One region of the Xanthomonas sp. NCPPB 1638 genome, then DNA from elsewhere that is predicted to be linked to it. Evidence: predicted binding sites of a transcription regulator. Region 1 holds the regulator's gene; each other region holds the start of a gene.
The links. The regulator FliA, encoded in region 1, starts transcription of late flagellar genes. The targets are predictions, from matches to a motif close to TAAAGTTTNNCNNNCNNNGGCCGATAA.
Positions count from the first base shown of each region.

Region 2: ACCQ13_RS01995 (GGDEF domain-containing protein) is a predicted target of FliA. The motif match lies at 6,379-6,405, and genes of this name have one in related genera.
Region 3: ACCQ13_RS11890 (methyl-accepting chemotaxis protein) is a predicted target of FliA. The motif match lies at 3,531-3,557, and genes of this name have one in related genera.

Region 1 covers NZ_CM192984.1:1,926,843-1,935,151, reverse strand. The annotation lists gene ACCQ13_RS08350 (hypothetical protein) at 1-90, shown strand, start outside; gene flhF (flagellar biosynthesis GTPase FlhF) at 436-2,100, shown strand; gene ACCQ13_RS08340 (MinD/ParA family protein) at 2,087-2,971, shown strand; gene ACCQ13_RS08335 (RNA polymerase sigma factor FliA) at 2,968-3,735, shown strand; gene cheY (chemotaxis response regulator CheY) at 3,770-4,162, shown strand; gene ACCQ13_RS08325 (protein phosphatase CheZ) at 4,162-4,788, shown strand; gene ACCQ13_RS08320 (chemotaxis protein CheA) at 4,791-6,440, shown strand; gene ACCQ13_RS08315 (XVIPCD domain-containing protein) at 6,676-8,154, opposite strand; gene ACCQ13_RS08310 (hypothetical protein) at 8,169-8,309, opposite strand, start outside.
Region 2 covers NZ_CM192984.1:481,921-493,892, forward strand. The annotation lists gene ACCQ13_RS01975 (hypothetical protein) at 1-76, opposite strand, end outside; gene ACCQ13_RS01980 (hypothetical protein) at 78-1,583, opposite strand; gene ACCQ13_RS01985 (ABC1 kinase family protein) at 1,759-3,465, opposite strand; gene ACCQ13_RS01990 (DUF808 domain-containing protein) at 3,697-4,638, shown strand; gene ACCQ13_RS01995 (GGDEF domain-containing protein) at 4,715-6,343, opposite strand; gene glgA (glycogen synthase GlgA) at 6,819-8,402, shown strand; gene ACCQ13_RS02005 (1,4-alpha-glucan branching enzyme) at 8,399-10,633, shown strand; gene treZ (malto-oligosyltrehalose trehalohydrolase) at 10,636-11,972, shown strand, end outside.
Region 3 covers NZ_CM192984.1:2,771,917-2,783,888, reverse strand. The annotation lists gene ACCQ13_RS11905 (sensor domain-containing protein) at 1-1,405, shown strand, start outside; gene ACCQ13_RS11900 (hypothetical protein) at 1,558-1,833, opposite strand; gene ACCQ13_RS11895 (hypothetical protein) at 1,939-2,226, opposite strand; gene ACCQ13_RS11890 (methyl-accepting chemotaxis protein) at 2,312-3,502, opposite strand; gene hflD (high frequency lysogenization protein HflD) at 3,650-4,264, opposite strand; gene mnmA (tRNA 2-thiouridine(34) synthase MnmA) at 4,264-5,400, opposite strand; gene ACCQ13_RS11875 (NUDIX hydrolase) at 5,397-5,855, opposite strand; gene clpS (ATP-dependent Clp protease adapter ClpS) at 6,105-6,425, shown strand; gene clpA (ATP-dependent Clp protease ATP-binding subunit ClpA) at 6,568-8,850, shown strand; gene infA (translation initiation factor IF-1) at 9,082-9,300, opposite strand; gene aat (leucyl/phenylalanyl-tRNA--protein transferase) at 9,380-10,129, opposite strand; partial or broken gene ACCQ13_RS11850 (GNAT family N-acetyltransferase) at 10,211-11,323, opposite strand; gene trxB (thioredoxin-disulfide reductase) at 11,381-11,972, opposite strand, start outside.

The DNA.
Region 1 (8,309 bases):
AAATCCAGCGCAGCGCCGATGCCCGAACCGGTCGCCCCACCCACGTCCAGCACCGACACGGCGCACCCTCCCGCAGCGGCGGAAAGCTGACCGTTCCGGCACTGGCAACGCCTGCCCCCTGATCCCCCCGCCTGGCGTGCCGACGTCGTGAAGGCGCAACGCCTTCTTCAAGCAATCGCCTGACCGCCGCCGCCAGCGGTCGATCCACCTGCCCTGCGTCCCATGCGGTTCCCGCGCCGGAAACCCGGCACTGCGGTGTTTGGCACGCCGCATGCATTAGCCCTGGCGAGACCGCAGCCAGCACCACCGCTACGGGGTCGATGGCAGGACTTGGAACTACCAACGGGACAGGCAACTCATGACGCTGGCAACACACCCACATTCATCGCGCACCCGTCCGGCGTCCGGCGGGTCCTGTTCCTGGAGGTACCTGGCATGAAGATCAAACGCTTTGTCGCCCCGGACATGCGCACTGCATTCCGCATGGTACGCGAGGAACACGGCCCGGATGCCGTGATCCTGTCCAACCGTCGCACCGCCGAAGGCATCGAGATCGTCGCCGCCAGCAACTACGACGAAGAGCTGGTGCAGCGCGCCCTGGAAACCGCCCGCGACACCCCGGCCACCACTGTGCCGGTGCAGCAGGCACCCGTGCAGCAGGCACCGGCACCGGTTGTCGCCCGCCCCGCCGCGCCAGTCCATGCCCCGCTGAAGCCGACCGCCGAGACCGGCATGAGCCACCGCCAGCGCGTGGCCAACGCCGCCGAAGACATGATCGCGGCCATGGCCCTGCGCCAGCCGGCCAGCGTGCCGCGCCAGCCGCCGGTCGCTCCCCCGATCCGCAGCGCCGCACCGATGCCGGCCGTGCAGGAACTGGCCGCCCCGGTCGTGCAGCGCCAGGAACACGCGTTGTCGGCAGTGCCGGAACAGCTGTTCGCCGACTTCCTGACCACCGCCCCGGTGCCGCGCCCGGCCGCGCCGGTGCAGGCCGCGAGCCCGGCCATGGCTGCCGCCCCCGCCTATGCTGGCCAGGGCCAGGACGACGACGCGTTCGCCGACGCGGCCGACTTCGATCTGGACGAGGCCCTGCCGCAGATCCTGCCGCCGGCCGCCTTGCCACCGATCGTGGTCGCCCCGCCGGCCCCCGCTGCGCTGGCCGCCGTGCCGGTGGCTGCCGCGCCGATCCCGCAGAACGACGAAGAACTCAAGCAACTGCGCGGCGAGCTGGCGCTAATGCGGCAGATGATCGAGCGCGAAATGAACCGCCTCACCGACGAGCGCCTGCGCGGCTCCCCGGTGCGCGCGCAGACGCTGGAACTGATGGACGACTACGGCTTCGACGCCGGCCTCACCCGCGACGTGGCCCTGCAGATCCCGGCCGATACCGAATTGCACCGCGGCCGCGGACTGATGCTGGGCCTGCTGTCCAAGCGCCTGCCGGTGACCCCGATCGACCCGCTGGAACGCGGCGGGGTGATCGCCCTGGTCGGCCCGACCGGTGCCGGCAAGACCACCACCATCGCCAAGCTGGCGCAGCGCTTCGCCGCCCAGCACGCCCCCCGCGACGTGGCCCTGGTCACCACCGACACCCTGCGCGTCGGCGGCCGCGAGCAGCTGCACAGCTACGGCCGCCAGCTCGGCATCGCGGTGCACGAGGCCGACAGCGCCGAAAGCCTGCTCGCCCTGCTGGAGCGCCTGCGCGACTACAAGCTGGTGCTGATCGACACCGCCGGCATGGGCCAGCGCGATCGCGCCCTGGCCGCCCAGCTGAACTGGCTACGCGCCGCCCAGCAAGTCACCTCGCTGCTGGTGCTGCCCGCCAACTCCCATTTCGCCGACCTCGACGAGGTCGTGCGCCGCTTTGCCCACGCCAAGCCCCAGGGCGTGGTGCTGACCAAACTCGACGAGACCGGCCGCTTCGGCAGTGCCCTGTCGGTGGTGGTCGATCACCAACTACCCATCACCTGGGTGACTGACGGACAGCGGGTCCCCGACGACCTGCACCGCGCCAATGCCGCCAGTCTCGTTCTTCGCCTTGAAGATTTACGGCGCGCTGCCGATAAGCCCTGTACTCCGGAGCACAACCATGCAGTCGCGTGAATACGCAAAGCTGACCAACGCCTTCCCCCTGTCGGCAACCCGTCCCGAGCCCCTGGGCCCGGTGCGCACCATTGCCGTGACCGGTGGCAAGGGTGGCGTGGGCAAGACCAACATCTCCGCCAACCTGGCCGTGGCACTTGCCGACATGGGCAAGCGCACGCTGCTGCTGGACGCCGATCTTGGCCTGGCCAACCTGGACGTGGTGCTGGGGCTTTCACCCAAGTACACCCTGGCCGACCTGATCGCCGGCCGTTGCACGCTGGATGAAGTCATCATCGAAGGCCCCGGCGGCGTGCTGGTGGTGCCGGCCGCCTCCGGCCGCCGCCACATGGCCGAACTGGCCCCCGCCCAGCACATCGGCCTGGTCAATGTGTTCTCCGAGCTGGAGCGCGATCTGGACGTGATGGTCATCGACACCGCCGCCGGCATCACCGACAGCGTGCTGACCTTCTGCCAGGCCGCCCAGGACACCGTGGTGGTGGTCTGCGATGAACCGGCCTCGATCACCGATGCCTACGCACTCATCAAGGTGCTCTCGCGCGAACGCGGCGTGGACCGCCTGCAGATCATCGCCAACATGGTGCGCGACCCCAACGAGGGCCGCCTGCTGTACGACAAGCTCTCCCGCGTCTGCGAGAAATTCCTCGGCGATGTCTCGCTGAACTACCTCGGCCATGTGCCGCAGGACGACTGGTTGCGCCTGTCGGTGCAGCGCCAGCAACCCGTCATCAAGGCCTACCCTGCCAGTCCGTCGGCGCAGGCCATTGCAGAAATCGCTCGCCGTACCTCGCGCTGGCAGGCCCCCACCGTGCCGCGCGGCAACGTCGAGTTCTTTGTCGAACGCATCATCCAACGGGGAGTGGCCGCATGAGTACCGCCACCGCAACGACCGCCACCGCGCAATACCGTGCCGTCCAACGCAACAACGCCAACGACGTGGTGACCCTGCACGCCGACCTGGTGCGCCGCATCGCCCACCACCTGGCTGCCCGCCTGCCGGCGAGCGTGGAAGTGGACGACCTGATCCAGTCCGGCATGATCGGCCTGATCGAAGCCTCGCGCAGCTACGACTCCGAGCAGGGTGCCTCGTTCGAGACCTATGCCTCGATCCGGATCCGCGGCTCGATGATCGACGAGATCCGCCGTGGCGACTGGGTGCCGCGTTCGGTGCACCGCCGTGCCCGCGATGCCGCCGCCGCCGTGCGCAAGATCGAACAGAACACCGGCCGTGCCGCCGCCGCCACCGAAGTGGCCGCCGCGATGGAGATGCCGCTGCCCGACTACCTGCGCCTGATGGAAGACGCCGCACGCGGCCAGGTGCTGAGCCTGGAATCGCGCATCGAAGATCACGGCGAGCTGGACACCACCGCCAAAGGCGGGCCCAATCCGCAGCAGATGATGGAACGGGGCGAATTCGGCCGCGAGCTGGGCAAGGCCATCGGCCAATTGCCCGAGCGCGAGCAACTGGTGCTGTCGCTGTACTACGAACAGGAATTGAACCTGAAGGAAATCGGCGCCGTACTCGGTGTCAGCGAATCGCGCGTCTGCCAGATCCACGGCCAGGCCGTGGTGCGCTTGCGCGGCCGCCTCAAGGTATTCGAACTGGCCGATGCCGGTGTCGAAAATGACGATTGATTTTTTCGCGTATTTTTCGTGTTAGGAGCTTGATGTGAACAAGAACATGCGGATCCTGATCGTGGACGACTTCTCGACAATGCGACGCATCGTCAAGAATCTGTTGGCAGATCTTGGCTTCACCAACACCGCAGAGGCCGAGGATGGCAACAGCGCGCTGGCTGCGCTGCGCGCAGGTCCGTTCGATTTCGTGGTGACGGACTGGAACATGCCCGGCATGACCGGCATCGACCTGCTGCGCAACATCCGCGCCGACGCCAAGCTCAAGCACCTGCCGGTGATGATGGTGACCGCCGAAGCCAAGCGCGAGCAGATCATCGAAGCCGCCCAGTGCGGCGTGAACGGCTACATCATCAAACCGTTCACCGCGCAAACGCTGGAAGAGAAGCTGGGCAAGGTGTTCGAACGTCTGACGGCGACCGCCTGATGAACGCCACCGTCGAAGCCGATGCCGAACGTGCCGCGCTGATCGAACGCCTGCAACACGCGCTCGATGCACTGGAAAGCGGTGACCAGGTTGCCTGGCGGCGCGAGGTCGATCACCTCGCCGCCCTGCGCACGCGCCCGATGATGCAGAGCCTGAGCCGGCTCGCCCGCGAACTGGGACAGGCCCTGGGCGAACTGCCCACCGTGCCCGACGAGGCCGGCGAACTGGACGATGCCTGCTCGCGCCTGGACCATGTGGTGGAGATGACCGAGAAGGCCAGCCACCGCACCCTGGACCTGGTCGAGGAATGCCGCGTGCTGGCCAACCAGCTGCGCGACGGCGGCCTCAATCAGGACCAGGCCGCGCTATTGGACAAGATGCGCCACAACCTGACCGAACTGTCGCTGGCGCAGAGCTACCAGGACCTCAGCGGGCAGATCATCCGCCGCGTGGCCGGGATCGTGCGCCGCGTGCATGAGGGCTTCGGTGCGCTCGGCCTGCCGCCGAAGAGTACCGAACCGAAGAACGACGACGGCGGTCTTGCCGGCCCCGCCATCAAGGGCCTGGACCGTCATGCGGTGTCGCAGGACGACGCCGACGATTTGCTGTCCGGATTGGGGTTGTAACCATGAGTGCTGTTCCAGACGATATTGCTGCCGATTTCATCGTCGAGGCCCAGGAAATCCTGGACCGCCTCGGCGAACAGCTGGTGTCGCTGGAACAGGCACCAGACGAAGCCGACCAGCTCAACGCGGTGTTCCGCGGTTTCCACACCCTCAAGGGCGGCGCCGGCTTCCTGGCGATCAAACCCATGGTGGAGCTGTGCCACGCCGCCGAGGAAACTCTCGGCATGGCGCGCTCTGGCCAGGCGGTGTTGCAGGCGCATCACTTCGATGCCGCGCAGCAGTCGCTGGATTATCTGCAGGCCATGTTGGATGCGATGGGCTCGGGTGAACCCGTGCCGCACGCACCGGCCACGCTGATTGCGCAATTCGATGCCAAGAGCGGCCCGCCGGCGGTCAAGTCCGTGCCCAAAGGCGCCACCGCACCGGCGCACGACGCCCACGCACCCGCTGCGCCCGGTGCCAAGGCCGGCCCCAAGGCCGCAGCCAAGGCCGGTGCCGAGGCCGAGCAGACCGTGCGCGTGGACACCAAGCGGCTGGACGCCATCGTCAACCTCATCGGCGAACTGGTGCTCTCGCGCAACCGCCTGAAGACCTTGCGCACCCGCCTGCGCGATGAAGAACTCGACCGCGCGGTGAGCACGCTGGACATCGCCACTGCGCGCCTGCAGACCGCGGTCATGCGTACCCGCATGCAGCCGGTGAGCAAGGTCTTCGCGCGCTTTCCGAAGGTGGCGCGCGATGTCGCGCGCACCCTGTCCAAGGAAGTGGAACTGGAACTGATCGGCGCCGAGACGGAACTGGACCGCAACCTGGTCGAAGCCCTGGCCGACCCCTTGGTGCACCTGGTGCGCAACGCCATCGACCACGGCATCGAATCGCCGGCCCTGCGCGAAGCCACCGGCAAACCGCGTAGCGGCCATGTGCGCCTGTCCGCGCAGCAGGAAGGCGATTACGTCAGTATCGAAATCCAGGACGACGGCGCCGGCATCGACCCCGAGCGGCTGCGCGAGATCGCCCGCAACAAGGGCCTGATCGACGCCGAGGCCGCCGCCCGCCTGAGCACCGACGAATGCCTGCATCTGATCTTCATGCCGGGCTTTTCCACCAAGGTCGAGGTCACCGACATCTCCGGCCGTGGCGTGGGCATGGACGTGGTGCAGTCGCGCATCCGCGAATTGAGTGGTCAGATCCAGATCCAGTCCGAACTGGGCCGCGGCAGCCGCTTCATGATCCGCGTCCCGCTGACCCTGGCGATCCTGCCCACGCTGCTGGTGCAGGCCGGCGAAGCCGTCTACGCCTTGCCGTTGGCACGCGTGGTCGAAGTGCTGCACGCCCCGCAGACCTCGCTGGGCTGGTTCGACGGCCGCGCCGTGCTCGACCGCCGCTCGCATACCCTGCCCCTGATCGACCTGCGCCGCTGGCTGGGCGTGCCCGCCGAACAGCCGCCGCTGCTGACCGTGGTGCTGCTGCAGGCCGGCGAAACCCGCTTCGGCCTGGTGGTGGACCAGGTGCGCGGCCGCGAGGAGGTGGTCATTAAACCGCTACCACGCGCCCTGCGCGGCCTGCCCGGCTACGCCGGCGCCACGCTGATCGGCGACGGCCGCATGGCCTTGATCCTGGATGTGGATGGATTGCGCTCCAGCGATCATTGATATTCGGGATTCGGGATTCGGGATTCGGGATTGGGAGAATCGGGAATCGGGAATCGGGAATCGGGAATCGGGAATCGTCAAGACGATCCTGGTTACCTGATCTAACGACAACGGCCGCGTACTGCGGCCGTTGTCGTTTCACTACCAGCATCGCTGCCGATCTACCCCGCTACGCGCGCAGGCGGTTTGGCAACGGTCAGGGCGCCGTGGAAGTGATCCAGGAACCGTTATTTCCTCAACGCGTCATCGTTGGCCCAGGCGGAGCGACTGTTTGCTGCGATTGCTCAAGCGATTGCTGCTGCTCTCGCGCCTGCGATTGGGATTGATTAATCGATTGCACGCGCTCGAACGAGTGGTCTTCAGGTGTTTGCACCGCCTGTACAGTGGCCATGTCGGCACGGCGGTGCCCTGGGTCGCTCGGGGTACCCTGGACCAGGAATACTTTCTCTCCGGCCGCAAGCTTGTCTGTCGCGTTGTTGAGTAGCACATGGTCTACACGTGACAAGCCTTCTTCCTTTGCGAGTACGAGCAAGCTAGCCGTGATGCGCTGGCTTGATGCATCCCACTCGCGGCCATGCTGGGCATCGAGCTTTTGCACCCCATCCCTGATCTGTTGGTAGAGCGAATGATCCGCGTGGCCGGGGTCTGACGGAAAAAGGTGTGCCGACGGCCTCGACAATTGTGGATCGCGTTCTCGCAGCTCATGTTCCAGTTCGCGCGCGGTGATAGGCAAGACGTGCAGGTGCGTCGTCTTGCTGTGCTGGAACAGGCCGGGCGTCGGTGGCTGCGTGCTGCTGTCGAGATAAGGCATGGGGCGCGTATCGCTGCCCAGGTCGATACCGTTGCGCTCAAGTATTTCTTCCTTCAATCCCAAGCGCTGCATGTCCAGGATCATCGGCTGTTCCGGCTCGCCGGGCTTTGACTTGTTGTAGTGGCGCTCGTAGATGGCAGCTGTTCCAACTACCCACGGGCCGTAGTGATTGGCGTAGTCGGACTGACCCGTATAGCCGATGCGAGCGCTCTTGGCGTCCTTGTCGAAGAAGTTTGCACCCATTGCCTCGACGTTGGCAGGAGTGACGGGCATCGTCATATCTGCGTTCAAGGTAAGGTTGGACTTGAGCGCGTAATTGAATTGCGGCATTCCGCCGGTTTGATCAATGAAGTCGCGCATACGGCCGGGTGCTTCCCGAAAAATATCTTCCAGGGATGCATCCGGCTTTGCTTGCTTTACCCTGCTGACGGTTGCATTCCAGCCTGCAATTTCTGCACTTGCTTCATCTACACGGTTGCTTGATAAAACCTTCTCCGCCGCGTCCGAATAATCGTGCGTGGTCTTGGCTATCTGCACCGCAGCGGCTTCGAACGTCGCACGGGAAGCAGCAGCGGTTGGGCTGTACATGGCGTGTTGCAGTTCATGCCCCAGCACAAACGTCATGTCACCGGAATCAAGCAACTTGCCGCCATGCCCATTGGAAAGCCTAGACAGCGGCAGCCGGATGGAATTCTCATTCGGCGTGAACGTTCCGCCTGCATTCGGATCATTCAGAGGCTTTAGACTGAGTACGCGTTGCTTCGCAACCGCATCATTGAATTGGTCAAGCAAAACCGGCGATGCGGCAAGCACACCCTGTAGTTTGGTGACATGTTCGGTGGTGACGCCTAGTTGGCGGCCGAAGTCATCAATAATGGCTTGCGCCTGTGGACTCAAAGGCATGGCCGTTCCTTGGGTTAACGGATGTAGATCCATTCAACGCAGTGGTGCTCCACCCGCTCCTGCGGTGCATCGGCCTCACCTCGTGGAAACACCTCCACCCGCATGCCTGGGCGGCTGAAGAAGTCACTCATCCATCGCCCGTCTTCCACCATGTT
Region 2 (11,972 bases), 1.4 Mb from region 1:
TGGCCTTAAGCTCGTTGTCGGTGATGGTTCCCGCTGGACGCTCGCGATTCGGATCTGCTAATTCTTGGCCAGTCATTTCACTTATCCTTGATGTCGATGATCTGGATATCAGGTGCCGCCCCCACAGGTGTCAGGTCATAGCTGTTGATGCGGAAGGCTCGGCTAGCAGTGGTAAGGAGGAAGGTGTTGTCCTGCAGGTCAAGCGCATGAAAGGGCCTTGTATTCCAACAGCCCTTCTCTGCGTCGTAATCAGCGATGATCTTGGTTCTCTCAGTGAAGTTGGCATCGCTTTCCTCGAGCCGAGAACCTTGCGTCTGGACGATGTACGCCACTGACTGGCATGCCGACTGACCATTGAAAAAGATGCTTGGGTCAGCTGAGACAGCTTTCGTCGAGTAGATGTGATCCTGGCTGTGCGATCCCTTATTTTCAAAAAGATAGCCGCCCAGCACAACTTCATGCCCTCGCCCATTTCGCTCCCATCCGGCATAAACTGATGGTTGCTCGATTTCGACGCTGGAAGGAGTGGCACGAATGGATGAATAGCTGTGACCCTTTGCATCGGTGAAGCTAAAATATTCGATATTGGAAATTCCTTTTGGCGAATTCGCTCCACTGGTCCCCGCCTCAATGCGGACATTGGACACTAGCTCTCCTGTGAAGAACTCCATTGCTTTCGCCGACTCTCGATCTTTCCTTGAAATCATCCATAGCTTCCACGGCCTGCTACGTCTGTCGATAAATATCGCCGCCACAGAAAAGTCGCGTTGCGCGATCTTGGTCTGTGGCCAGTCTGCTCTTTCCGCTTTTTGCTCACTTTCTTGATGGCTGGTTTGTCCCTTGCCGCATAAGCCAATGTTTGTTCTTGCAGCACGAACTATCGCTAGGTAGCGATCAGCCAAAACCGGTGTCCATCCATCTATTACTGCATCATCATTCTTGTCGGCATCCTCTGCATACTTGTCGAGCGTAGCCAAGCATTCCGCATATAGCCCGTTCTTGTATTGGGTGATCGCCAGATCGTTGCGGATTGCCCCTTCCTCTTCCCATTCCAATGTTGGTAGACAGTTCGCCAGCGCCGGAGACAATGTTGCTAGTGCTGTCTTGTAATCCTTGCTGTTGTAAAGCTGCTGGAACGCATCTCGCGTTTGATCAAGATCGCTTCTGCCACATCCTTCCTTGACCCGCAGGTAAGACCCTTCGAAATTGCCGTTATAGCCGCAAAACGCCTTGCATTCAGCTGTTGTCGTTGCTGATACATCGATGCCCTGCGGGGTGTTCGCGAATTTCACAGTGCAGGTGGATTCACCGTTATCGCTCTTAGCGATACCTTCATCGCCCTGGATAGCACCGTCGAGCCCGCAGGTGTCTTCGCCGGTGATGCTTTCAAGGGAAAATTTCAGCGTGTCTCCTCGCTTGCTGAGTTGGAGGTGTCCCCAACCTTTCTCCGTTATGTATTCGCCCGCTTGCAAGAGACCGCTGCCAGCGGCCTTCGTTGGGGCTGTCGAAGGAAGGTCGTTGCCAGGCGGGGGCAATGACGAGGCGGCCGGCGTCTCCGCCGAGCAGGCGGTGTAGAACAACACGACAACTGTTGCACAAGCGAACCAGCGCATCACCCTTGCCATATGGTTTCCCGCCGCCTATCACATGCGGGCAGTCTAGCCAATAATGAACTCTGGATTCTACTTATCTGGGCTAGCGTAGCGTCCCAAACGAAAGAATTTACTTATTGACTGTCGAACCGCCATCTTTGGGAAGTTAGCGGTGCCCACGCTCTTCGCGCGCGCGCACGCGGCGGTCGAACAGCAGCGCGCTGACCACGATGCCCAGCCCCAGTGCCACGCCCAGCAGGAACAGCACCATCGCAATGGCGGGGTATCCCCACAGCTTGAAGCCAGTCTCGATGCGCATCATCTGCGCCGAGGCCATGATGAGCGCGGCAGTGACGATGCCGGCCGCGACGCGGTTGGCGATCTTCTGCAGGCTTTCCATCAGGTGCGATTCTTCCAACCCGGTGACGCGCATCTGCAGGCGGTTCTCTGCGGCCAGCGACAGGATCTCGGACATGCGTCGCGGCCCTTCGCGCACCAGATGCTGCAGCTCCATCGCTTCGCTGGCCAGGTTGGCGGCAGACATGGACTTCTTCAGGCGTGCGCGCATCACGTGTTGCAGATGGCGTTCGACGATACGGCGGGTGTCCAGGGTCGGCGACAGGGCGCGGCACACGCCTTCCAGATTCAGCAGCGTCTTGCCGAGCAGGCTGAGCTCGGGCGGCGTGCGCAGCCCGGTGGAAGTGGCGATGCGTACCAGATCCAGCACCACGCGGCCTTCGGAGGTGGCGTCGTGCGCGGCGTAGCGCGCAATCATCTGCCCGGTTTCGCGCTGGTAGCGGTCCTCGTCGTAATCCTCCAGCCGCGTGCTGAGCGCGATAGTCTCTTCGGCCACCTCTTCGCCACGGCCATCGACGGCGGCAAACAGCAGCTTGAGCAATCGCTCGCGCAAGCGCGGCGGCACATGCGCCACCATGCCCAGGTCGAAGATGGCCAACCGCCCATCGGAGAGCACCCGCAGGTTGCCCGGATGCGGGTCGGCATGGATTTCGCCATGCACGAACATCTGATCCAGGTAGCCCTTGACCAGTTCGGCAGCCAGATCGTCCATGGGCTGCTCGGTGCGGCGCAGGCCGGAGATCTTGTCCACGCGCACGCCTTCGGCCAGTTGCATGGTCAGCACGCGGCGGCTGCTCAGGTCCCAGATCGGTTGCGGCACCCATAGCAGCGGAAACGGCTTGAGATGTTTGCCAAAGCGCACCAGGGTTTCGGCTTCGTCCTGGTAGTTGAGTTCCGCGCGCAGGGTCTTGCCGAATTCGCCCAGCCAATCGGCAAAGCGCACCCGGCGGCCGATGCCGGTGAGGCGGTCGGCGGCGGTGGCAAAGCTCTTGAGTACCTCCAGGTCCGAACGCACCTGCGCGGCCACTTCGGGCTTTTGCACCTTGATGGCCACCGGGGTGCCATCGCGCAGGGCGGCGCGATGCACCTGCGCCAGCGATGCGCAGCCCAGCGGCACCGGATCGAAATGCGAGAACGCCTTGTTGACCGAGACGCCGAGCTCTTCTTCGATGATCTGGCGGATGCGTTCCACCGGCACCGCACTGGTGTTCTCCTGCATGCGTTCCAGCGCGGTGGCGAACTCCGGCGGCACGATGTCCGGGCGCGTGGACAGCATCTGGCCCAGCTTGACGAAGGTGGGGCCCAGCGCCTCCAGGTCGGAGACGAACTGGTCCGGTGTGCCTTCGGCAGGTACTTCGTAGTCGTTGATGGCGGCCGGGTCCAGATTCATGCCGGCAAACACGCCCGACCCGCGATACCGCAACAGCAGGCGCAGGATCTGCGTGCGCCGGCTCATGCCGCCGACCACGGCCTGGTCGGTCGTGCTGCGGTGTGGATCGTTCGGACTCAAGGCCATCTCCGGGCGTCGTGCAAGCGGCGAGTGTGGCCAGCGCCAGGTCGTCAAGTGGTGAATCCGGGCGCATCATGCGGCCGCTTGCGAGCGGGGCGGCACGCACCGGCCATGCCTGCGGGCCGTGGCCGGCATCGCCCTCGCATCGGCGGCTAACCATCATGCAATGGCCTGCCATCACCCCACGCGGGCACCGGATCGGCGAGAATCGCCGGCCACCCACGAAGGACCTTGCGCATGGCCGGTGCCAGCCTGTTCACCCTGCTCGACGACATCGCCACGCTGCTGGACGACGTCTCCATCCTAACCAAGGTTGCGGCCAAGAAGACCGCCGGCGTGCTCGGCGACGATCTGGCGCTCAACGCCCAGCAGGTGACCGGCGTCAGCGCCGACCGCGAGTTGCCGGTGGTGTGGGCGGTGGCCAAGGGCTCGCTGGTCAACAAGGTGATCCTGGTGCCGGCGGCGCTGGCGATCAGCGCACTGGAGGCCTGGCTGCGCGGGCGCGGCTACACCATTCCGCTGGTGATGCCGTTGATGATGCTCGGCGGCGCCTACCTGTGCTTCGAAGGCGTGGAGAAGCTGGCGCACAAATTCCTGCACAGCGCAGACGAAGACGCGCAGCGGCATGCCGAGCGCACTCGCGTGCTGGCCGATGAAAGCGTGGACGTGGTGGCGCTGGAAAAAGGCAAGATCAAGGGTGCGATCACCACCGACTTCATTCTGTCGGCCGAGATCATCGTGCTGTCGCTGGGCGTGGTGGCGGGCGTGTCGTTCGGGCAGCAGGTGGCCGTGCTGGTGGCGATCGCGCTGGCGATGACCGTCGGCGTATACGGCCTGGTGGCGGCGATCGTGAAGCTGGACGACCTGGGCCTGTACCTGACCCGGAAAGGGGCATCGCTGGCCGCGCTGGGCCGCAGCATCCTGGTGGCCGCGCCGTGGCTGATGAAGTTCCTGTCGGTGGCCGGCACGCTGGCGATGTTCCTGGTCGGCGGCGGCATCCTGGTGCACAACATCCCCATGCTGCATCACGTGGTGGTGGATCTGGCCAAGGCGGCCGGCGGGCTGGGCTGGCTGGTCGAGGCGCTGGGCAACATGCTGGTGGGCGTGGTGGCCGGTGCGGTGGTGCTGGCGGTGGTGACCGGGTTCCAGAAGCTGCGCGGGACCAAGGCGGCGCACTGACGCCTGTCTGGCGTCCCGACGTCGATCGCATGCCCGGCCTCAGGCATGCAATCGACGCAGGAGCCGGGGTTGCGCGCTAATCGGCGTTGATGACCCGGTTCTTGCCGGCGGCCTTGGCCTCGTACATGGCGCGGTCGGCACGTCGGATCAGCTCGTCCTGGGCCTCGTCCGCGTGGCGCAGGGCCACGCCGGCGCTGAAACTGATGAACACGCGCACGTCGTCGTGCAGGAACGAGCGCTGTGCCAGCGCCCGTTGCAGGCGGATCACTGCCGCGCTGGCCTCGAAGATGCTGGAGTCCGGCATCAGCAGCACGAATTCCTCACCGCCAAAACGCGCGATGGCATCGGTGGTGCGCAAGGCGGCCTTGGCCACGTCCACGGTATGCCGCAGCGCGGCGTCGCCACCGGCATGGCCATGCGCCTCGTTGAGGCGGCGGAAGTCGTCCAGGTCCAGCATCGCCACGCACAGCGGCTGGCCGCTGCGCTGCGTGCGGGCCGCTTCGCGCTGGAACAATTCCTCGAATCCGCGCCGGTTCAGTGCGCCGGTGAGCTGGTCTTCGCGCACCAGCCCGGCGACCGTGGTGAGTTCCTGCTCCAGGGACGCGATGCGTTGTTCGGCCTCTTCGACCTGGCGGCGTGCCGACAGCAGTTCGTCGCGGGCGGCCAGGGCTTGTGCCTGGACTCCGGCGGTGTCTTGCAATAGGTCCTGCAGCAGGCGGTTGAGATCCGGAATGCTGCGAGCGTCGCCGATCGCCTGCGAATAGCCGGCAACGCGGTCATGGTACGCGCCGGTACTGGTGGCCATGCCGTCGAGCCGATCCACGAACGACACCATCATCTCGCGCATGGCAGTCTTGGACTCGGCAATGCCCTGTTTGAGCAGGCCCTGCTTGTAGATCACCTCGCGCAGGGTGCCGCGTGCCTGCTCGATCGAACCCACGTCCAGCGGGCCTGCGATCAACTGCCGCACCACCGCGATCTGCCCCTGCAACCAACTGCGGTCGTCCAGCAGTTCGCCAACGTTCTCCAGCAGCAGATCGAACAGGCCCAGCAACAGGTTCTGCTGTTCGCTGGCGTCCTCGGCGCGCAGGCCGACCTGGTGGCTCAACTCGCGCAGCCGCTGCTCCAGCGTGACCAGCTCGTGACCGGGGCGCCAGTGGCGCAGGGCGGCGGCCAGGGTTTGTGCCTCATCGGCCAGCTCCGGGCTGCGTTGCAGCAGGATGGCCAGGGCATTGCCGAGCGCATGCCGCAGCAGATCGCGCAGCTGCTCGGCCTCGGTGCGGCCTTCGGCCAGCGAGTCGCCGGTATCGATGGTGCGGATGTACTTGTCGATCAGCTGGCGCAGCGTGCGGCCGTAGCCGAGCCAGTCACCGGCCGCATACGCTGCACCCAGGCGCACGCCCATGTCGCCGAGCTCGCCATGCAGGCTGGCGATGCCTTCGGCGAATGCCTGCAACAGCGCCTCGGGATGCGCGGCATGCGAGAACAACCGCACCAGCAGCGCGGTAGCGGCGGCCGGATCGTGCGCGCCGGACTTGGCCTTGGCCGGCACCAGCGCGTGCGCGGCCAGGCCGGTACCGCCGCGTTCGCCGCTGTGAATGGTGGGCAACGGCGCGGTGTGGCGCGCCGCGCCATTGCCGCCCCAGGGCAATAGACGGCGCAGCCCGCCAGATGGGCGGCCAGGGTGGTCAGGCGGTTGTGCCATGCGCCGGTTCTCGAAGATCCTCTTGCTGTCGCAGGTTATCGGCGTGCGCGCGCCCGCCTTGAGCGGGCTTGACCATGCCGCGCCGGCCGGACACGGAGACCGCTGCCCGTCCGTGACGCCTGCGCATGCCTGCATGAACCGGTTATCCAGGTGAGAGGGGCCGCGACTGCAGCGCCCTCATTCGGTGCATTGCAGGCGCCGTGCACCGTTGCGGGGATGTCATCGCCGTGTCATCCCGGCTTATGCCTTCTGACATACGCCGCCGTGTGTAATGGAATGTGCGTTGTCGCAGAAAAGGCAGAACATGTTCACGCATATTTTATTTGGACGAGGTGTAGATTCATCGCAGGGACAACGTGGGGCACGCGCGTCGTCCACGCTCCTCACTCGCAGCAGGTCGCCTGGCTGAATCGGCAGGCGGTGGTTTTCGCTTCGCCGTTTTCCGTCTCCACCCCACTTCACGACGGACGTTCAGATGGTTGCCACGATGTCGCTTCACGCCAGTACCGCACGCATCGAGCGCAGCGCGTTGATCCCCACGCTGAAGAAGAGTGGGCGGCCGCGCGATGCGCGCGGGCGTTTCATCCGTCATCACGAGCGGTTGCCGGTGTCGCTGGCCGACACGCGCGGCGCGTTGTTCGTGGTGTCGGAGATGGCCGACTTCATCAAGGCCGGTGGCCTGGGCGACGTGGCGGCCGCGCTGCCGCGCGCGCTGCGCCATCGCTATGACGTGCGTGTGTTGATCCCCGGGTATCGCGCGGTGCTCGAGCGCGCCGGCAAGGTGGAGATCGTGGGCCGTGTGCTGGCGCATGCGGCGCTGCCGGCCTGCGACATCGGCCGGATCGTGCAATCGGACGGCTTGCCGATCTACATCCTGTTGTCCAAGGCACTGTTCGAACGCGATGGCTCGCCGTATGTGAGCACCAGCGGTTCGGAGTTCGAAGACAACGCCATCCGCTTCGCCACCTTGTCGCATGCCGCCGCGCAGATCGCCGCCGGCCATGCCGGGCTGGGCTGGAAGCCGCGCCTGCTGCACCTCAACGACTGGCCGTGCGCGCTGGCGGCCGGTTATGTGCGCTGGTCCGGTGGCACCACCCCGTGCCTGCTGACCATCCATAACCTGGCCTACCAGGGCTTGGTGCCGTATTCGATGGCCGCCGCGCTGGGCATTCCCGCCGAGCGCGTGGCCGAGCTGGAGTTCTACGGGCAGATGTCGTTCCTGCGCGGCGGCATCGTCAATGCCGACCACGTCAACACCGTCAGCGTCAGCTATGCCAAGCAGATCACCGGCCCGGCGCAGGGCTGCGGGCTGGACCGGCTGCTGGCCGGACGCGCCGCCAAGGGCGCGCTGACCGGGATCGTCAATGGCATCGATGCCAGCTGGGACCCGCGCACCGATGAGTACCTGGATTCGCATTTCAGCGTGAACCATTGGCAGGGCCGTCAGGCCAATGCCGGGCAGGTGCGCAAGGCGTTCGGGCTGCGCGAAAGCACTGGACCGCTGTTTGCGGTGGTCTCGCGGCTGGTGCACCAGAAGGGCCTGGACCTGATCTGCGAGGTCGCTCCGCAGATCGTGGCGGCCGGTGGCCAGATTGCGGTGATCGGCGGCGGCGAGCCGGAGATCGAGCAGCAGGTGGCCGAGCTGACCCGCCGCTATCCCGGCCAGGTCGGCGCCTTCATCGGCTTCGAGGAAGGCCTGGCACGGCGCATGTTCGCCGGTGCCGACTTCCTGTTGATGCCCTCGCGCTTCGAGCCCTGCGGCCTGAGCCAGATGTACGCACAGCGCTTCGGCTGCCTGCCGATCGCCCACGCCACCGGCGGGCTGATCGACACCGTGGACGACGGCGTCACCGGCTTCCTGTTCCAGCACGCCAGCGTCGAGGCGCTACGCCGCTGCCTGGAACGTGCGTTTCGCACCTTCCGCCTGCCCAGCCTGCTGTCGGCAATGCGTCGGGCGGCGATGCTGCGCCCCAGCGGCTGGGATGTGGCCGGCAAGAAGTATCTCTCCCTTTACGAACACACTGCCGCCACTGCGCCCGCGCTTGCGACGGTGTCATGAGCGAACGGCTGGGCGGGCAGGGCCAGGCGACGGAAACTGACGCGGTGACCATGGAAGGCATGTCCGATATTGCACAGACCCTGCAGGCGCTGGCCCAGGGGCTGCCCGCCGATGCATTCGCGGTGCTGGGCCCGCATCCGCAGGCCGACGGGCGCCGCCGCGTGCGCGTGCTGGCGCCAGGCGCCGAGGCGATGGGCTTGATCGATCCGCGCGGCAAGCTGCTGGCACGCATGCAGGCCACCGAGACCGAGGGCCTGTTCGAAGGCGAGCTGGCCAGCGATGGCCCTTACCGGTTGCGCATCGTGTGGCCGGACGTGGTGCAGGAGATCGAGGACCCCTACGCATTCGGCCCACTCCTGGACGAATCGCTGCTGCTGCAGATCGCTGCCGGCGACGGGCAGGCGCTGCGCCGCGCGCTGGGCGCCCAGCACATGCACTGCGGCGACGTGCCGGGTGTGCGCTTTGCAGTATGGGCACCACACGCGCAGCGCGTGGCCGTGGTCGGCGACTTCAACGGCTGGGAGGCGCGGCGACACCCGATGCGCCAGCGCACCGGCGGCTTCTGGGAGTTGTTCCTGCCGCGGGTGGAAGCCGGCGCCCGCTACAAGTACGCCATCACCGCCGCCGATGGCCGCGTGCTGCTCAAGGCCGACCCGGTGGCGCGCCAGAGCGAGCTGCCGCCGGCCACCGCCTCGGTGGTGCCCGGTGACGCGGCATTTGCCTGGACCGACGCCGAGTGGATGGGCCGGCGCAATGCGCAGACCCTGCCGGCGCCGATGTCCATCTACGAGGTGCATGCCACCTCCTGGCGTCGCGACGGGCATGACCAGCCGCTGGACTGGCCCAGCCTGGCCGCGCAGCTGATTCCGTACGTGCAGCAGCTCGGTTTCACCCATATCGAGCTGCTGCCGATCACCGAGTACCCGTTCGGTGGCTCGTGGGGCTACCAACCGCTGGGCCTGTATGCGCCCACCGCGCGGCATGGCCGCCCGGAGGGTTTGGCCGCGTTCGTCGATGCCTGCCATCGCGCCGGCATCGGGGTGATCCTGGATTGGGTCAGCGCGCACTTTCCGGGTGACGCACATGGCCTGGCGCAGTTCGATGGCGCAGCGCTGTATGAGCATGCCGACCCGCGCGAAGGCATGCACCGCGACTGGAATACGCTGATCTACAACCATGGCCGCCCGGAAGTGACCGCGTTCCTGTTGGGCAGTGCGCTGGAGTGGATCGACCATTATCACCTCGACGGCCTGCGCGTGGATGCGGTGGCTTCGATGCTGTACCGCGACTATGGCCGCGCCGAGGGCGAGTGGGTGCCCAATGCGCATGGCGGCCGCGAGAACCTGGAAGCGGTGGCCTTCCTGCGCCAGCTCAACCGCGAGATCGCTACCTGCTTTCCCGGCGTGCTGACCATTGCCGAAGAATCCACCGCCTGGCCCGGCGTGACCGCACCGCTGGCCGATGGCGGGTTGGGCTTCACCCACAAGTGGAACATGGGCTGGATGCACGACACGCTGAGCTACATGCAGCGCGATCCGGCCGAGCGCGCCCAGCACCATAGCCAGCTCACCTTTGGCCTGGTGTATGCGTTCTCCGAACGCTTCGTGCTGCCGCTCTCGCATGACGAAGTGGTGCATGGCACCGGCGGCCTGCTCGGGCAGATGCCCGGCGACGACTGGCGGCGCTTTGCCAACCTGCGCGCCTACCTGGCGCTGATGTGGGCACACCCGGGCGACAAACTGCTGTTCATGGGCGCCGAATTCGGCCAATGGGCCGACTGGAACCACGACCAGTCGCTGGACTGGCATCTGCTCGATGGCGCGCCGCATCGCGGCGTGCAGCGGCTGGTGGGCGACCTCAATGCCGCGCTGCGCCGCGTGCCGGCGTTGTACCGTGGCACCCACCGTGCCGACGGTTTCGACTGGAGCGTGGCCGACGACGCGCGCAACAGCGTGCTCGCCTTCATCCGCCACGATCCCGACGGTGGCGGCGTGCCACTGCTGGCGGTGAGCAACCTCACCCCGCAACCGCTGCACGATTACGGCGTGGGCGTGCCGCGTGCCGGCATCTGGCGCGAAATTCTCAATACCGATAGCGCCCATTACGGTGGCAGCAACCTCGGCAACAGCGGTCCTCTGGCGACCGAGCCGATGGGCATGCATGGGCATGCGCAACGGCTGCGCCTGACCTTGCCGCCGCTGGCCACGATCTACCTGCAAGCGGAGAAATAACCATGAACGAGCGCGACGCGACCACCCCGGCCTGGGGCGCATGGCCAGCGGGGGAAGGACAGGTGCGCTTTGCGCTCTGGGCGCCGGATGCCAGCGGCGTGGACGTGGTATTCGCCGATGGCGCGCGCGCTGCGCTGCAGGCGGGGGCGGACGGCTTCTTCCGTGCGGTGCTGGCCTGTGCCGCCGGCGCGCGTTATCGCTACAGCATCGACGGTGGCGAGCCGGTACCGGACCCGGCCTCGCGCTGGCAACCGGGCGGCGTGCATGGTGCCAGCGCCGTGCAGCCCACCGATGGCTACCGCTGGAGCCACCCGCAGTGGCAGGGCCGGCCCTGGGACGAGGCGGTGATCTACGAACTGCACGTCGGTGCCTGCGGTGGCTATGCCGGCGTGCAGGCGCAGCTGCCGCAGCTGGCGGCGATGGGCATCACCGCGATCGAACTGATGCCGCTGAGTGCCTTCCCCGGTGCGCACAACTGGGGCTACGACGGCGTGCTGCCGTATGCGCCGGCCGAAGCCTATGGCACGCCGGACGAACTGAAGGCCTTGATCGACGCCGCGCACGGGCATGGCCTGATGGTGCTGCTGGACGTGGTCTACAACCACTTCGGCCCGGACGGCAATTACCTGCACAGCTACGCCGCGTCATTCTTCAACGAAGACAAGCCCACCCCGTGGGGCGCGGCGATCGACTTCCGCAAGCCGCCGGTACAGCGTTACTTCCTGGACAACGCGCTGATGTGGTTGCACGAATACCGCTTCGACGGGCTGCGCCTGGACGCGGTGCATGCGATCACCCCGAACGCCTTCCTGGATACCTTGCGCGAGGCCATCGACACCAGCCTGCCCGCCGGCCGGCATGTGCATCTGGTGCTGGAGAACGAAGCCAACCAGGCCTCGCAGCTGCAACGCGGCTACACGGCGCAGTGGGACGACGACTTCCACAACGCCTTGCACGTGCTGCTGACCGGCGAAGAAGAAGGCTACTACGCCGCGTTCGCCGACAAGCCGACCGCGCACCTGGCGCGCGTGCTCGGCGAAGGCTTTGCCTACCAGGGCGAGCCGGATCCGCGTGGGCATGTGCGTGGCGAACCGAGCGGGGCATTGCCGCCGCACAAATTCGTGGTGTTCGCGCAGAACCACGACCAGATCGGCAACCGCGCACACGGCGAACGGCTTAGCGTACTGGTCTCGCCGCAGCGCCTGCGCGCGGCGCTGGCGCTGACCGCGTTGACGCCGATGATCCCGTTGTTCTTCATGGGCGAGCCGTGGGGCGCTACCCAGCCGTTCCTGTTCTTTACCGACTTCGGTCCGCCGCTGGACGAGGCCGTGCGCGAAGG
Region 3 (11,972 bases), 850 kb from region 1:
CGAAGGCCTGCCGCCGCGCTTCGTGGCCCTGTTCCGCGATGTCACCCGCGAGCGCGAGGCCAATGAACGCATCGAGCTGTTGGCACATTACGACCGCCTGACTGGCCTGCCGAACCGCTTCCTGCTGCGCGAGCAGGCCGAAAACGCCATCCGCGAAGCGCATGAGCGCGGCCAGGTGATGGCCATGCTGTTGATCGATCTGGATGGCTTCAAGAGCATCAACGATTCCTTCGGTCATGCGACCGGCGACAACCTGCTCAAGCTCGCCTCCGCGCGCCTGCACCAGCACCTGCGCAACAGTGACCTGTTCGGCCGCTTCAGCGACGATGAATTCATCGTGCTGCTGCGCGATCTGTCCGAGCCGGAAGATGCTGGCCACGTCGCGCGCAAGCTCATCAGCGCGCTGGGCGAACCGCTGCGCAAGGACCAAGTGACCCTCAAGCTCGGCGCCAGCATCGGTATCGCGCTGCAAGGGGAGGGCCTGTCGGACTTCGACAGCCTGCTGCGCGCCGCCGACGCGGCGATGTATGCCGCCAAGGAATCGGGCCGCAACACGTTCCATTACTACAGCCAGGACGTGCTAATGCGTGCACAGCGTCGCCTGGAGCTGGAGCATGCGCTGCAAGGCGCGCTGGAACGCGAAGAATTCACCTTGGTCTACCAACCGCTGGTCAATACCGTCGGCGATACCTCGCCAGCGATCGAGGCGTTGATGCGCTGGAATCGGCCGGGTCACGGGCCGTGCAGCCCGGCCGAGTTCATTCCCATCGCCGAGGAGTGCGGCGAGATCGTGCGCCTTGGCGAATGGGTCATTGGCGAGGCCTGTCGCCAGGCGGTGGTCTGGGACCGTGCCGGACTCAACTTCAGCCGCATTGCGGTCAACGTTTCGGCAGTGCAGCTGCGCGAGCGCGGCTTCGCCGAGCGCGTGCTGGAGATCTGCCGCGACAACGGCTGGTCGCCGTCGCGATTGGAGCTGGAGTTGACCGAATCGGCCTTGATTCGCGATTCGGATTCGCTGCGCCGTTGCTTCGAGTTGTTCGAACAGAACGGCGTGCTGCTGGCGGTGGACGACTTCGGTACTGGATTCTCGAATCTGCACTACCTCAACCGCTTTCCGGTGCAGCGCCTGAAGATCGACCGCAGCTTCGTGCAGGGCATGCTCGACGACGCCAACACGGCCGAAGTGACCCAGGCCATCGTGCACCTGGGCCATGCGCTGGGCATGCAGGTGGTGGCCGAGGGCGTGGAGACGGTGCAGGAAGATGCCTTGCTGCGCCAGCAGGGCTGCGACGAAATCCAGGGGTATTTCTACTCGCGCCCGTTGTCGCCACGCGACATGGCGCAGTGGCTGCGCGAGGCCGAAGCCGGCATGCGGCTGGGCGCGCGGTTGGTGATCGCCAACTGAGATGTTGGCCCGGCTGGCGCCGCCAGCCCGGCGCGGTGCACAGTCCTGCAGTGATGCCACCGCATTGGTGCCGTGCCATGGCAGCGGACCTTCTCACGTCGATTTGAACAAAAGCTCGCGCCTTCAGGGTAGCGAGCTGCGCGCTGTATTGGTCAGGAAAGGACGTGCACGCGCGTGAAGTTCCAGGCCAACGCCTTGTCGTGTGTCGCACTGCTGCAGGCGAGGGCGCTGTCGCAAGCACTGCCGGGAGAGATCTTCGTCACGGTCGCCAGGGCGCTCAATCGGAACAGGAACGCGTGCTCACCCTGCCTGGCAATGCGCCAAGGGCCGAGATGCACGGTGACGGGGTGACCAAGACCGGCGACACCCGCCGGAGCGAGCGACGTCCGGTCGGGCAGGGCGGTCGCAAGGGCGGGCGTGCACGCCATCAGCGATGCCGGGGTACGGTGGAAACCGGCCGCTCAAACGCCTGAGATCGGGCAGTTCGACAATCCGGCGGGGCACCTGCCGAGACGCGCTCCGCCGGTGTTGCATCAGCGCCCGGAGGCGCCGACTGCGGCGCCATCCAGGCCCAGATCCCAGGCCACGGTGGCGAACAGCAGCTCGTCTTCGCTGCAATCGCGGCGCGGATTGACCAGCGCCTTGACCTCTGCGCGGGCGGCAAGTTCCAGCCGCTCCAGCGCGGCCGGCAGGCGCACGCGCCGCACCACCGGCTTGGCCGCGTCGCCTTGCGCGATGCGCTCGGCGTACGTGGCAGCCAATGCGGCGGACTGCAGCGCATCGCTGGGGTCCGCATCGATGGTCGGGGCAAGTAGCGTCATGACGAAACACCAGGTCGGTACGGAACGACAAATCCCCGGCAGGCCGGGGAATGTCGGGATCAGACGTTGCGGGTCGGCATCGGTCTCAGAACAGCTCGACCGTGCCGGCACCCATGCCTTGCTGCGCCACCGGCTTGTGCGGCGGGCGTTCCCACTCCACGCGCATGTCGCGCAAGCGGTTGGACACCTTCTGCAGCGCGGCGACCAGGTCGCTGTCGTACACGCCGCCATTGCGATGCAGTAGTTCCTGCAGCGCCACTGCCTCGCGGTTGATCGCGGTGAGGCGATCGAGGTGGGTGTGGATGCCGCTCAGGGTCTGCGTGGCGATGTCTTCGAACTGCAGCGCACGCACCGCTTCGGCCACGCTGCCGTCGATGGAGCGGGCGCATTCGGAGATTTCGCGCATGCCATCGCCCAACGAGGCGTTGATCTGGGCGACGTTCTCCAGCATGGCGGCCGATTCATGGCGCGCCTCGCGGGAGCGGTCCATGTGGCGCGAGGCCAGCTGCGAGACCGTTTCACGCACCTTGGCGATCGATTCCTTGGAGCTGTGCGCCAGCTTGCGGATCTGCTCGTTGAAGGTGGTGGAGCGTTCGGACAGGTTGCGCACCTCGTCGGCGACCACCGCGAAGCCACGACCGGCTTCACCGGCGCGCGCGGCTTCGATGGCCGCGTTCAAGGCCAGCAGGTTGGTCTGGTCGGCGATCGACTTGACGTCTTCCAGCAACGCGAAGATGCCATCCAGATGCTGGGCCATCTCGTCGATGTGATGCACCGTGTTGGTGCTCTGGCCGCTCACCTGTTCCAGCGCTTCCACCAACTGCTCCATGCGGGAGCTGGCGTGCTGGGCGAAGCGGGCGACGTCGACGCCGGCACTGCCGTCGTCACCGGCACGGTCCACGATGCGGGCCAACGCCTGGCTCTGCTGGCGCGACTTGCGGTTCATCGCTTCGAAGCTGCCGCCCAGGCCGGACACCGCCTGGCGGATCAGTTCGCGGGCACGCTCGACTTCAGAGCGCGACCCGTCGACTTCGTTGCTGACGAACGTCCGCAGTTCGTTGAGCAACTGGTCCTGCTCGCGCAGGATGCGGGCCTGGTCCGGGTTGGGCCGGAACTGGGAATACGTCACCCAGGCAGCAAAACCCAACCAACTGAGGGTCATGGTCGCCAGGATCGCCCAGCGCACCGAGGCGGGCCAGTCGAATCCGACAGCGAAGGGGAACAGCAAGGTCAGAGCCAGAGGGGCGGCTAGACGGATGAGTGGACGTGAATACATGGGCGTTCTCGGCGGAGTCACGGTTGCTGTATCGGCACTCCCCCCGTTGTCTTTAGCGACGATCGCCAGATTGCCTCGCGCATCGCGCCGCCACTGGCGGACGCCAGCGCCCGTTGTGGGCGCTTTCATCCGGCATTTCGGCGCTGCTCAACGCAGTGCGCGATCCACCGCCTCGCTCATCGCGCGCTTGGCGAACAGAAAATCCCACAGGCTGCCGCCCATCTGCCGCCACAGCACCGCCGAGCGCACCGCCGCCAGCAACAGCGCGCGGATTTCCGCCACCACGCCGGCCTGGCCCAGGTAGTGCGGGTTGCCCTGCACCATGACCTTGGGGCGCAGGTGGCTGATGGTCTGCGCATACAGCCCGCCCAGCGCGCTCAACACCTCCGGATGCGCGCTGTCGTCCAGGCGCTGCGCCTGCTGCGCCGCCGCCGCGATCCCGCTGGAAACCGTGGCCACGGTGGCGGTGTCGCGCACGAAGCGGCGCTCCAGCTGCAGCACCGCCAGCGCCAGCCGTGGCAGCACATCGTCCTGGCCCTGGTTGCGAAAGTAGTTGTGCAGCAGGCGCAGGCCGGGCGCCAGGGCCGCCGTCGAGCCGTACACCGCCTCCGGCGAGGCCGCATCCACCCGGAACACGCTGTCGATGGCGGTGCGCACCGTGGCCGCCTCCGAATGCCCGGTTTCGGCGATCCGCCGCACCTGCTGCAGGGCCTGGGCAACGCCGGCCAGCGCCAGCACACGGTGATCCATGGAAACACTCATCAAGCCACACCCTCGGGGGAAGAAGAAGATCCTGCCAATTGACGCTCCAGCGGTGCATCGGTGGCGGCAATGACCGCGCCGCCGAGGCATTGCTCGCCGTCGTACAGCACCAGCGACTGCCCGGGCGTCACCGCCCGCTGCGGTCGCTCGAAGCGCACCTGCATGCTGCCATCGTCCTGCACGGCCACCGTGCACGGCTCGTCCGGCTGCCGGTAGCGCGTCTGCGCGGTGCAATTGAAGCGGCGCGCCGGCGGCGCACCGGCGACCCAGTGGGCCAGCTCGGACTGCAGCCAGCGCGACTGCAGCAGCGGACTGTCGCGGTCCTGGTCCACGTACAGCACGTTGCTGGCCACGTCCTTGCCCACCACGTACCACGGCGCGGCCGCGCGGCCGCGCACCCCACCGATGTTCAGGCCTTCGCGCTGGCCCAGGGTGAAATAGAACACGCCGGGGTGCTCGGCAATGCGCTGCCCCTGCGGGTCGCGGATCTCGCCGGTGCGGGCGGGCAGGTAGCGGCCCAGGAACTCGCGGAAGTCGCGTTCGCCGATGAAGCAGATCCCGGTGGAATCCTTCTTGGCATGGGTCGGCAGGCCCGCATCCTGGGCGATGCGGCGCAGCGTGCTTTTCTCCAGCTCGCCGACCGGGAACAGGGTGGCGGCCAGCTGGGTCTGCCCCAGCTGATGCAGGAAATAGCTCTGGTCCTTGCCCCGGTCGGCGCCGCGCAGCAGCTGCCAGCGCCCGCCACTGTGGGCAACCCGGGCGTAATGCCCGGTGGCGATGCGCTCGGCGCCCAGTGCCTGTGCGGCGTCCAGGAAGTGCTTGAACTTGACCTCGCGGTTGCACAGCACGTCCGGGTTCGGGGTGCGCCCGGCTGCGTATTCGGCCAGGAAGTGCTCGAACACGCCGCTCCAGTATTCGCCGGAAAAATCGCGAAAGTGGAAGGGGATGCCCAGCATCCCGCAGACCGCCACCGCGTCGCGGCGGTCGTCTTCGGCGCGGCAATCGCCGCTGCCGTCGTCGGCCCAGTTCTGCATGAACAGCCCGGCGATCGCCTCGCCCTGCTGCGCCAGTTGCCAGGCCGCCACCGACGAATCCACCCCGCCGGACACGCCCACCACGATGCGCGGCGTCCTCATGCGACGTGCCGCACCAGTGCCAACGGATGCCGCTGTCCGGCCAGGTAGTCGGCCACCACCTCCCACACCAGGGGGCTGCGCCAACGCTCGCTGGCGTCACGCAATTGGTCCGGCGTCATCCACAGTGCCCGCACCACGCCGGTATCCAGGCTGCGCTCGGGGTGGTGTGTCAGCGCATCGGCCACGAAGGCAAAGCGCAGGTAGCACTGGCCGGTCGGGGCCAGCCACTGGTAGCTGCCGATGAAATGGGTCGGCCGCACGTCCCAGCCGGTCTCTTCCAGGGTTTCGCGCACGGCGGCGTCGAGCAGGCTTTCATCCGGCTCCAGATGCCCGGCCGGCTGGTTCAGCAGCAGGCGGTCGCCGATGCGCTCTTCCACCTGCAGCAAGCGTCCGTCGCGCACCACCACGGTGGCCACGGTGACATCGGGGTGCCAGCGCGGCTGCGGGGCGCTCATCGCCGCCGCTCCTGGCGGGCGGACGGGTTGCCAGGCAAGCCGCCGGAGCCCAGCGCGCAAGAGTGGTCAATACGCCCACTGCGGGGGCCAGCCATGGCAGCGTTGCCCGCGTCGGTCGAGGGCGGCGGCGCCGGCGCAGCTGCGGTCAGGGAGTCGGTCATGGGGGCCAAGGGGGAAATTGGAGACAAATTGTGCGGGCCGCGGCGCAAATCGTCCAATGCGCGTGGCGTTGAACCGTATAATGGCCGGATGCCTCGCAAGACCTCACACGAACACGATCACGGCCTGACCGTTGAAGCCAGCAAGCCGGAGGTGGCGCCGCCGCCGCGTTACCAGGTGTTGCTGCTGAACGACGACTACACCCCGATGGACTTCGTGGTGACCGTCCTGCAGCAGTTTTTCAACCTGGACCTGGAAAGCGCCACCCAGGTCATGTTGCACGTCCACACCCGTGGGCGCGGCGTCTGCGGGGTCTACAGCCGCGAAGTCGCCGAGTCCAAGGTGGCGCAGGTCAACGAGTTTTCGCGGATGAACCAGCACCCGTTGCTGTGCACGATGGAACAGCGCTGAGACCGTTGCTGGATCATTCCAGCAGCGCAACAGTGTGACTGCAATCGCGTGCTAACGCTGTCTGAACATGCCTATTGGATAGGGTTGTGGAAAATCCCGACAAAAGCCGCATATTGTTGGCAACAGCCGTTCGGAGTGACCAATGTTCAGCAAAGACCTAGAGCAAACCATCGGCCAGTGCTACAAGCGAGCACGCGAGGCGCGTCATGAGTTCATGACCGTCGAGCATCTGCTGCTCTCGCTGCTGGACAATCCCTCCGCACAGGCCGTGCTCAAGGCCTGTGGGGCAGACCAGCTGCGCCTGCACAACGATCTGGAGCAGGCGATCGAGGCGGCGGTCTCGCGCCTGGCCGAAGACGACGGCCGCGATACCCAGCCGACGCTGGGCTTCCAGCGCGTGCTGCAGCGCGCCGTCTACCACGTGCAATCGTCCGGCAAGAAGGAAGTCACCGGCGCCAACGTACTGGTGGCCATCTTCGGCGAGAAGGACTCGCACGCGGTGTATTTCCTGAACCAGCAGGACATCACCCGGCTGGACATCGTCAACTATCTGTCCCACGGCATCGCCAAGCTGGGCGAAGACAGCGAGCAGCCCTCCGCGTCCGAGGGCGAGCCCAAGAGCGAGGGCGGGGAAGGCGAGGGCAAGGGCGACGCGCTGGCCGAGTACGCCACCAATCTCAACGAGCAGGCGCGCAACGGCAAGATCGACCCGCTGGTGGGCCGTGCCGATGAAATCGAGCGCACCATCCAGGTGCTGTGCCGCCGCCGCAAGAACAACCCGCTGTACGTGGGCGAGGCGGGCGTGGGCAAGACCGCGATCGCCGAGGGACTGGCCAAGCGCATCGTCGATAACGACGTGCCGGACGTGCTGGCCGATGCGGTGATCTTCTCGCTGGACCTGGGCGCGCTGGTAGCGGGCACCAAGTATCGCGGCGACTTCGAAAAGCGCCTGAAGGGCGTGCTGACCGCGCTGAAGAAGGTGCCCAATGCGGTGCTGTTCATCGACGAGATCCACACCATCATCGGGGCCGGCTCGGCGTCGGGCGGCACCATGGATGCCTCCAACCTCATCAAGCCGGCGCTGGCCTCGGGCGAGCTGCGTTGCATCGGCTCCACCACTTTCCAGGAATACCGCGGCATCTTCGAAAAGGACCGTGCCCTGGCGCGTCGCTTCCAGAAGATCGACATCGTCGAGCCCACCGTGGGCGAGACCTTCGAGATCCTGCAGGGCCTCAAGCCCAAGTACGAGGCGCACCATGGGGTGACCTACGCCGACGATGCGCTGCAGGCGGCAGTTGACTTGTCGGTCAAGCACATCGGCGACCGGCTGCTGCCGGACAAGGCGATCGATGTGATCGATGAGGCCGGTGCGCGCCAGCGCCTGTTGCCGGCAGGCAAGCGCAAGGAACTGATCGACATCGAGGAAATCGAGACCATCGTCGCCAAGATGGCGCGGATTCCGGCCAAGCAGGTCAGCGCGACCGACAAGGACGTGCTGCAGCATCTGGAGCGCAACCTCAAGATGGTGATCTTCGGGCAGAATCCGGCGATCGAGACACTGGCCGGCTCCATCAAGCTGGCACGCTCCGGCCTGGCCAACCCGGAAAAGCCGATCGGCAACTTCCTGTTTGCCGGCCCCACCGGTGTGGGCAAGACCGAGGTCACCAAGCAGCTGGCGCTGCAGCTCGGCATCGAGCTGGTGCGCTTCGACATGTCCGAGTACATGGAAGCGCATTCGATCAGCCGCCTGATCGGCGCGCCTCCGGGTTACGTCGGTTTCGACCAGGGCGGCCTGCTGACCGAGAAGATCGTCAAGACACCGCACTGCGTGCTGTTGCTGGACGAGGTGGAGAAGGCGCACCCGGACATCTTCAACATCCTGTTGCAGGTCATGGACCGCGGCATCCTCACCGATACCAACGGGCGCGAGGCCAACTTCAAGAACGTGATCCTGGTGATGACCACCAATGCCGGTGCCACCCAGGCATCGCGGCGGTCGATCGGCTTTACCAAGCAGGATCATTCCACCGATGCGATGGAGTCGATCCGCCGCGGGTTCACGCCGGAGTTCCGCAACCGTCTGGATGCCATCGTGCAGTTTCAGCCACTGGGGTTCGACCACATCCTGCGCGTGGTGGACAAGTTCATCATCGAGCTGGAAATGCTGTTGCAGGAAAAGCATGTCTCGCTGTCGGCCACCCCAACCGCGCGCGACTGGCTTGCCCAGCATGGCTTCGACCCGCTGATGGGCGCACGCCCGATGTCGCGCGTGATCCAGGAGAAGATCAAGCGCCCGCTGGCCGACGAGCTGCTATTCGGCAAGCTGGTGGAAGGTGGTCGCGTCAACATCGACGTCAAGGAAGGCGAGCTGCTAGTGGAGGCGCATCCGGAACCGGAGCGCTTGCTGCCTGCCACGGTCGACTGATCGCAAGTTCTGGTCAACGAAAAGCCGCTCCTCTGAGCGGCTTTTTTGTGCCTGCCTGACGCAGAGGTCTGCGGCTAGGGTCTGGAGGCGGACCTATCGCATTGCGTCTGGCTGTTTGTGCGGCGTCATGGCTGTTGTGACGACAAATGCCACCGCAAGGCAGTACGCTGCAAATTCCAGGCACGACAAAAAGCGGCCATGGGCCGCCTCGCGTCTCAGCACCAAAGCCGCTTACTTCATGCGGTAGGTGATACGGCCCTTGGTGAGGTCGTATGGCGTCATCTCGACCTTGACCCGGTCACCGGTCAGGATGCGGATGTAGTTCTTGCGCATGCGGCCGGAGATGTGGGCGATGATCTCGTGCCCGTTTTCCAGCTTGACCCGGAAGGTGGTGTTGGGAAGCGTCTCGCTGACGCTGCCTTCGAATTCAATGGAGTCGTCTTTCGACATGTAATCCTGTGCAATCACGGCTGGCCCGGCAGGGCCGTAAGGGACGGCATTTTACGCCCCATCTCCCGGTGGTGCAAATTTATGTTAAGCGAGCTTCATGCAGCTCACGCGCCAGCCGCTCGCCATAGCGCGCGGACCAACTGCCTGCCGGCTCCGGTTGCGCCACCTGCCGCTGCACGGAATGCAAAAAGTCTGCACGCGGCAGGCGTTCGGCTCCCAGGCTCAGCAGGTGGGGGTTTTCCACCTGCGCATCGAGCAGCGGCCATCCACGGGCGTGCAGGTCCGCAGCCAGGGCGGCCAGGGCCACCTTGGAGCCGCCACTGCGCGCACTGAACATGCTTTCGCCGAAGAACATTCGGCCGATCGCCACCCCGTAGATGCCGCCCACCAGGTGTGTCCCGTCGAATACTTCCAGCGAATGCGCATGGCCGAGGTGGTGCAGCTCGATGTAGGCCTGCTGCATGGGGCGCGTGATCCAGGTGCCGTCCTGGCCTGCGCGCGGAATCGCCGCGCAGGCTGCAATGACCTGCTCGAACGCGGTATCGGCGCGCACGGTCCAGGTGCTGGTGCGCAGCTGGCGCCTGAAGCGAGAGGAGAGGCGTACGCTCTCGGTCCAGAACACCATGCGCGGATTTGGGCTCCACCACAACAGCGGCTGGCCATCGGAGAACCAGGGGAATACGCCATGCGCATAGGCATTGAGCAACCGCGGCACCGACAGGTCGCCACCGATCGCCAGCAGGCCATCTGGCTCGCGCAATGCCTGCTCGGCAGGCGGAAACGGCGCGGCGGGATCGGCGGAAAGCAGGAAGGGAAGAGCGCGCGACATCTGACGAGTTTAGAGCCTTGCCCGTCCCTCACACGGGTGCATCGGCGCATTGTGCGCTGGAGTCGGCGCACCGGTGCAGTCGCGGAACGGGCTGTGCTCGGCCAGTTCGAGGGCCTGTTGGGCAACCGCCACGCGCTCGTCCGCGCACCATTGCGCCAGCGGCGCACGAAAGCTGGGGTCGGCGATCCAGTGGCGGCTGCGTACCAGGGTGGGCAGGAAGCCGCGCGCGATCTTGTGCTGGCCCTGGGCACCGGGCTCGAAGCGGGCCAGGCCTTCGCGCAGGCAGTATTCCAGGCCCTGGTAGTAGCAGGTTTCGAAGTGCAGGCCGGGCAGGGTGTCGCCGCCCCAGTAACGGCCGTATAAGGTGTCGTGGCCACGCAGGCAGAGCGCGCCGGCGATCGGGCGGCCGTCGAGGTCGGCCAGGAACATCACCAGCTGGCGCGGCATGGCCGTTGCCAGATGCTGCAAGAACTGCGGCGTGAGTGCGGGCGAATTGCCGTACTCGTTGAAGGTCTTGAGATAGAAGCCATACATCGCCGCCAGGTCGTCCTGGCTGGCCTCGTCGCCATGCACCACGCGCATGCGGATACCGGCGCGCTGCACCTTGGCCCGTTCCTGGCGGATGTTCTTGCGCCGCTTGTGGTCCATGGCGCCAAGGAACGCCTCGAAGTTGGTCCAGCCGGCGCGGTTGTGCCAGTGGTATTGCAGGTCGTTGCGTTCCAGCCAGTCGGTATCGAAGGCGGTGTCTTCGTCCACCGGGTGGAAATTCACATGCGCCGACGACAGGCCGCTGCGCTCCACCAGCTCGCGCATGGCCGCCAGCAGGTGCGGCCGCCACGTTGGGGCGCCCAGCAGGCGTGGGCCGGTCACCGGCGAGTAGGGCACCCCGCACAGCCACTTGGGGAAATACTCCTGCCCGTAGCGCGCGTACGCATGCGCCCAGGCATGGTCGAACACGAATTCGCCGTGCGAGTTGTGTTTCAGATATCCCGGCGCGGCGGCGACCAGGCTGTCGCCTTCCCACAGGGTCAGATGCAGCGGGTTCCAGCCCCAGTCCGGACGCAGGCAGCCTTCCTGCTCCAGTCCCTGCAGAAACGCATAGCCGATGAAGGGATGCGTGCCATCGTGCAGCGCATCCCAGGCGCCAGCCGGCAATTCGTCCAGCCGACGGCACCAGCGCGCGGTAACGCTCATCCGCGCTGCCTGCTGGGCAGGCCGGTCGCAGGGCGCGACCGGCGGTTGGCAATCACCTCAGACGCCCTTGTCGAGATAACGCTCGGCATCCAGCGCCGCCATGCAGCCGAAGCCAGCCGAGGTGATCGCCTGGCGGTAGTGCTGGTCGGCCACGTCGCCGGCGGCGAATACGCCGGCCACCGAGGTTTCGGTCGCCGCGCCGTTCAGGCCGGAGCGAATCTCCAGGTAGCCGTTGTTCATCGCCAGCTGGCCGTCGAACAACTGGGTGTTGGGGTGGTGGCCAATGGCGACGAAGAAGCCGTGCGCAGCGATGTCGCGGGTGCTGCCGTCGAGGGTGGACTTGACCCGCACGCCGGTCACGCCGGCATCGTTGCCCAGCACTTCGTCCACTGCGTGGTGCCAGACGGTTTCGATCTTGCCGGCGGCCACCTTGGCGAACAGCTTGTCCTGCATGATCTTTTCCGCGCGCAAAGTGTCGCGGCGGTGCACCAGGTAGACCTTGCGGGCAATGTTGGACAGGTAGAGTGCTTCTTCGACCGCGGTGTTGCCGCCGCCGACCACCACCACGTCCTGGTCCTTGTAGAAGAACCCGTCGCAGGTGGCGCAGGCGGACACGCCGCGGCCCTTGAAGGCTTCCTCGGTGGGAATG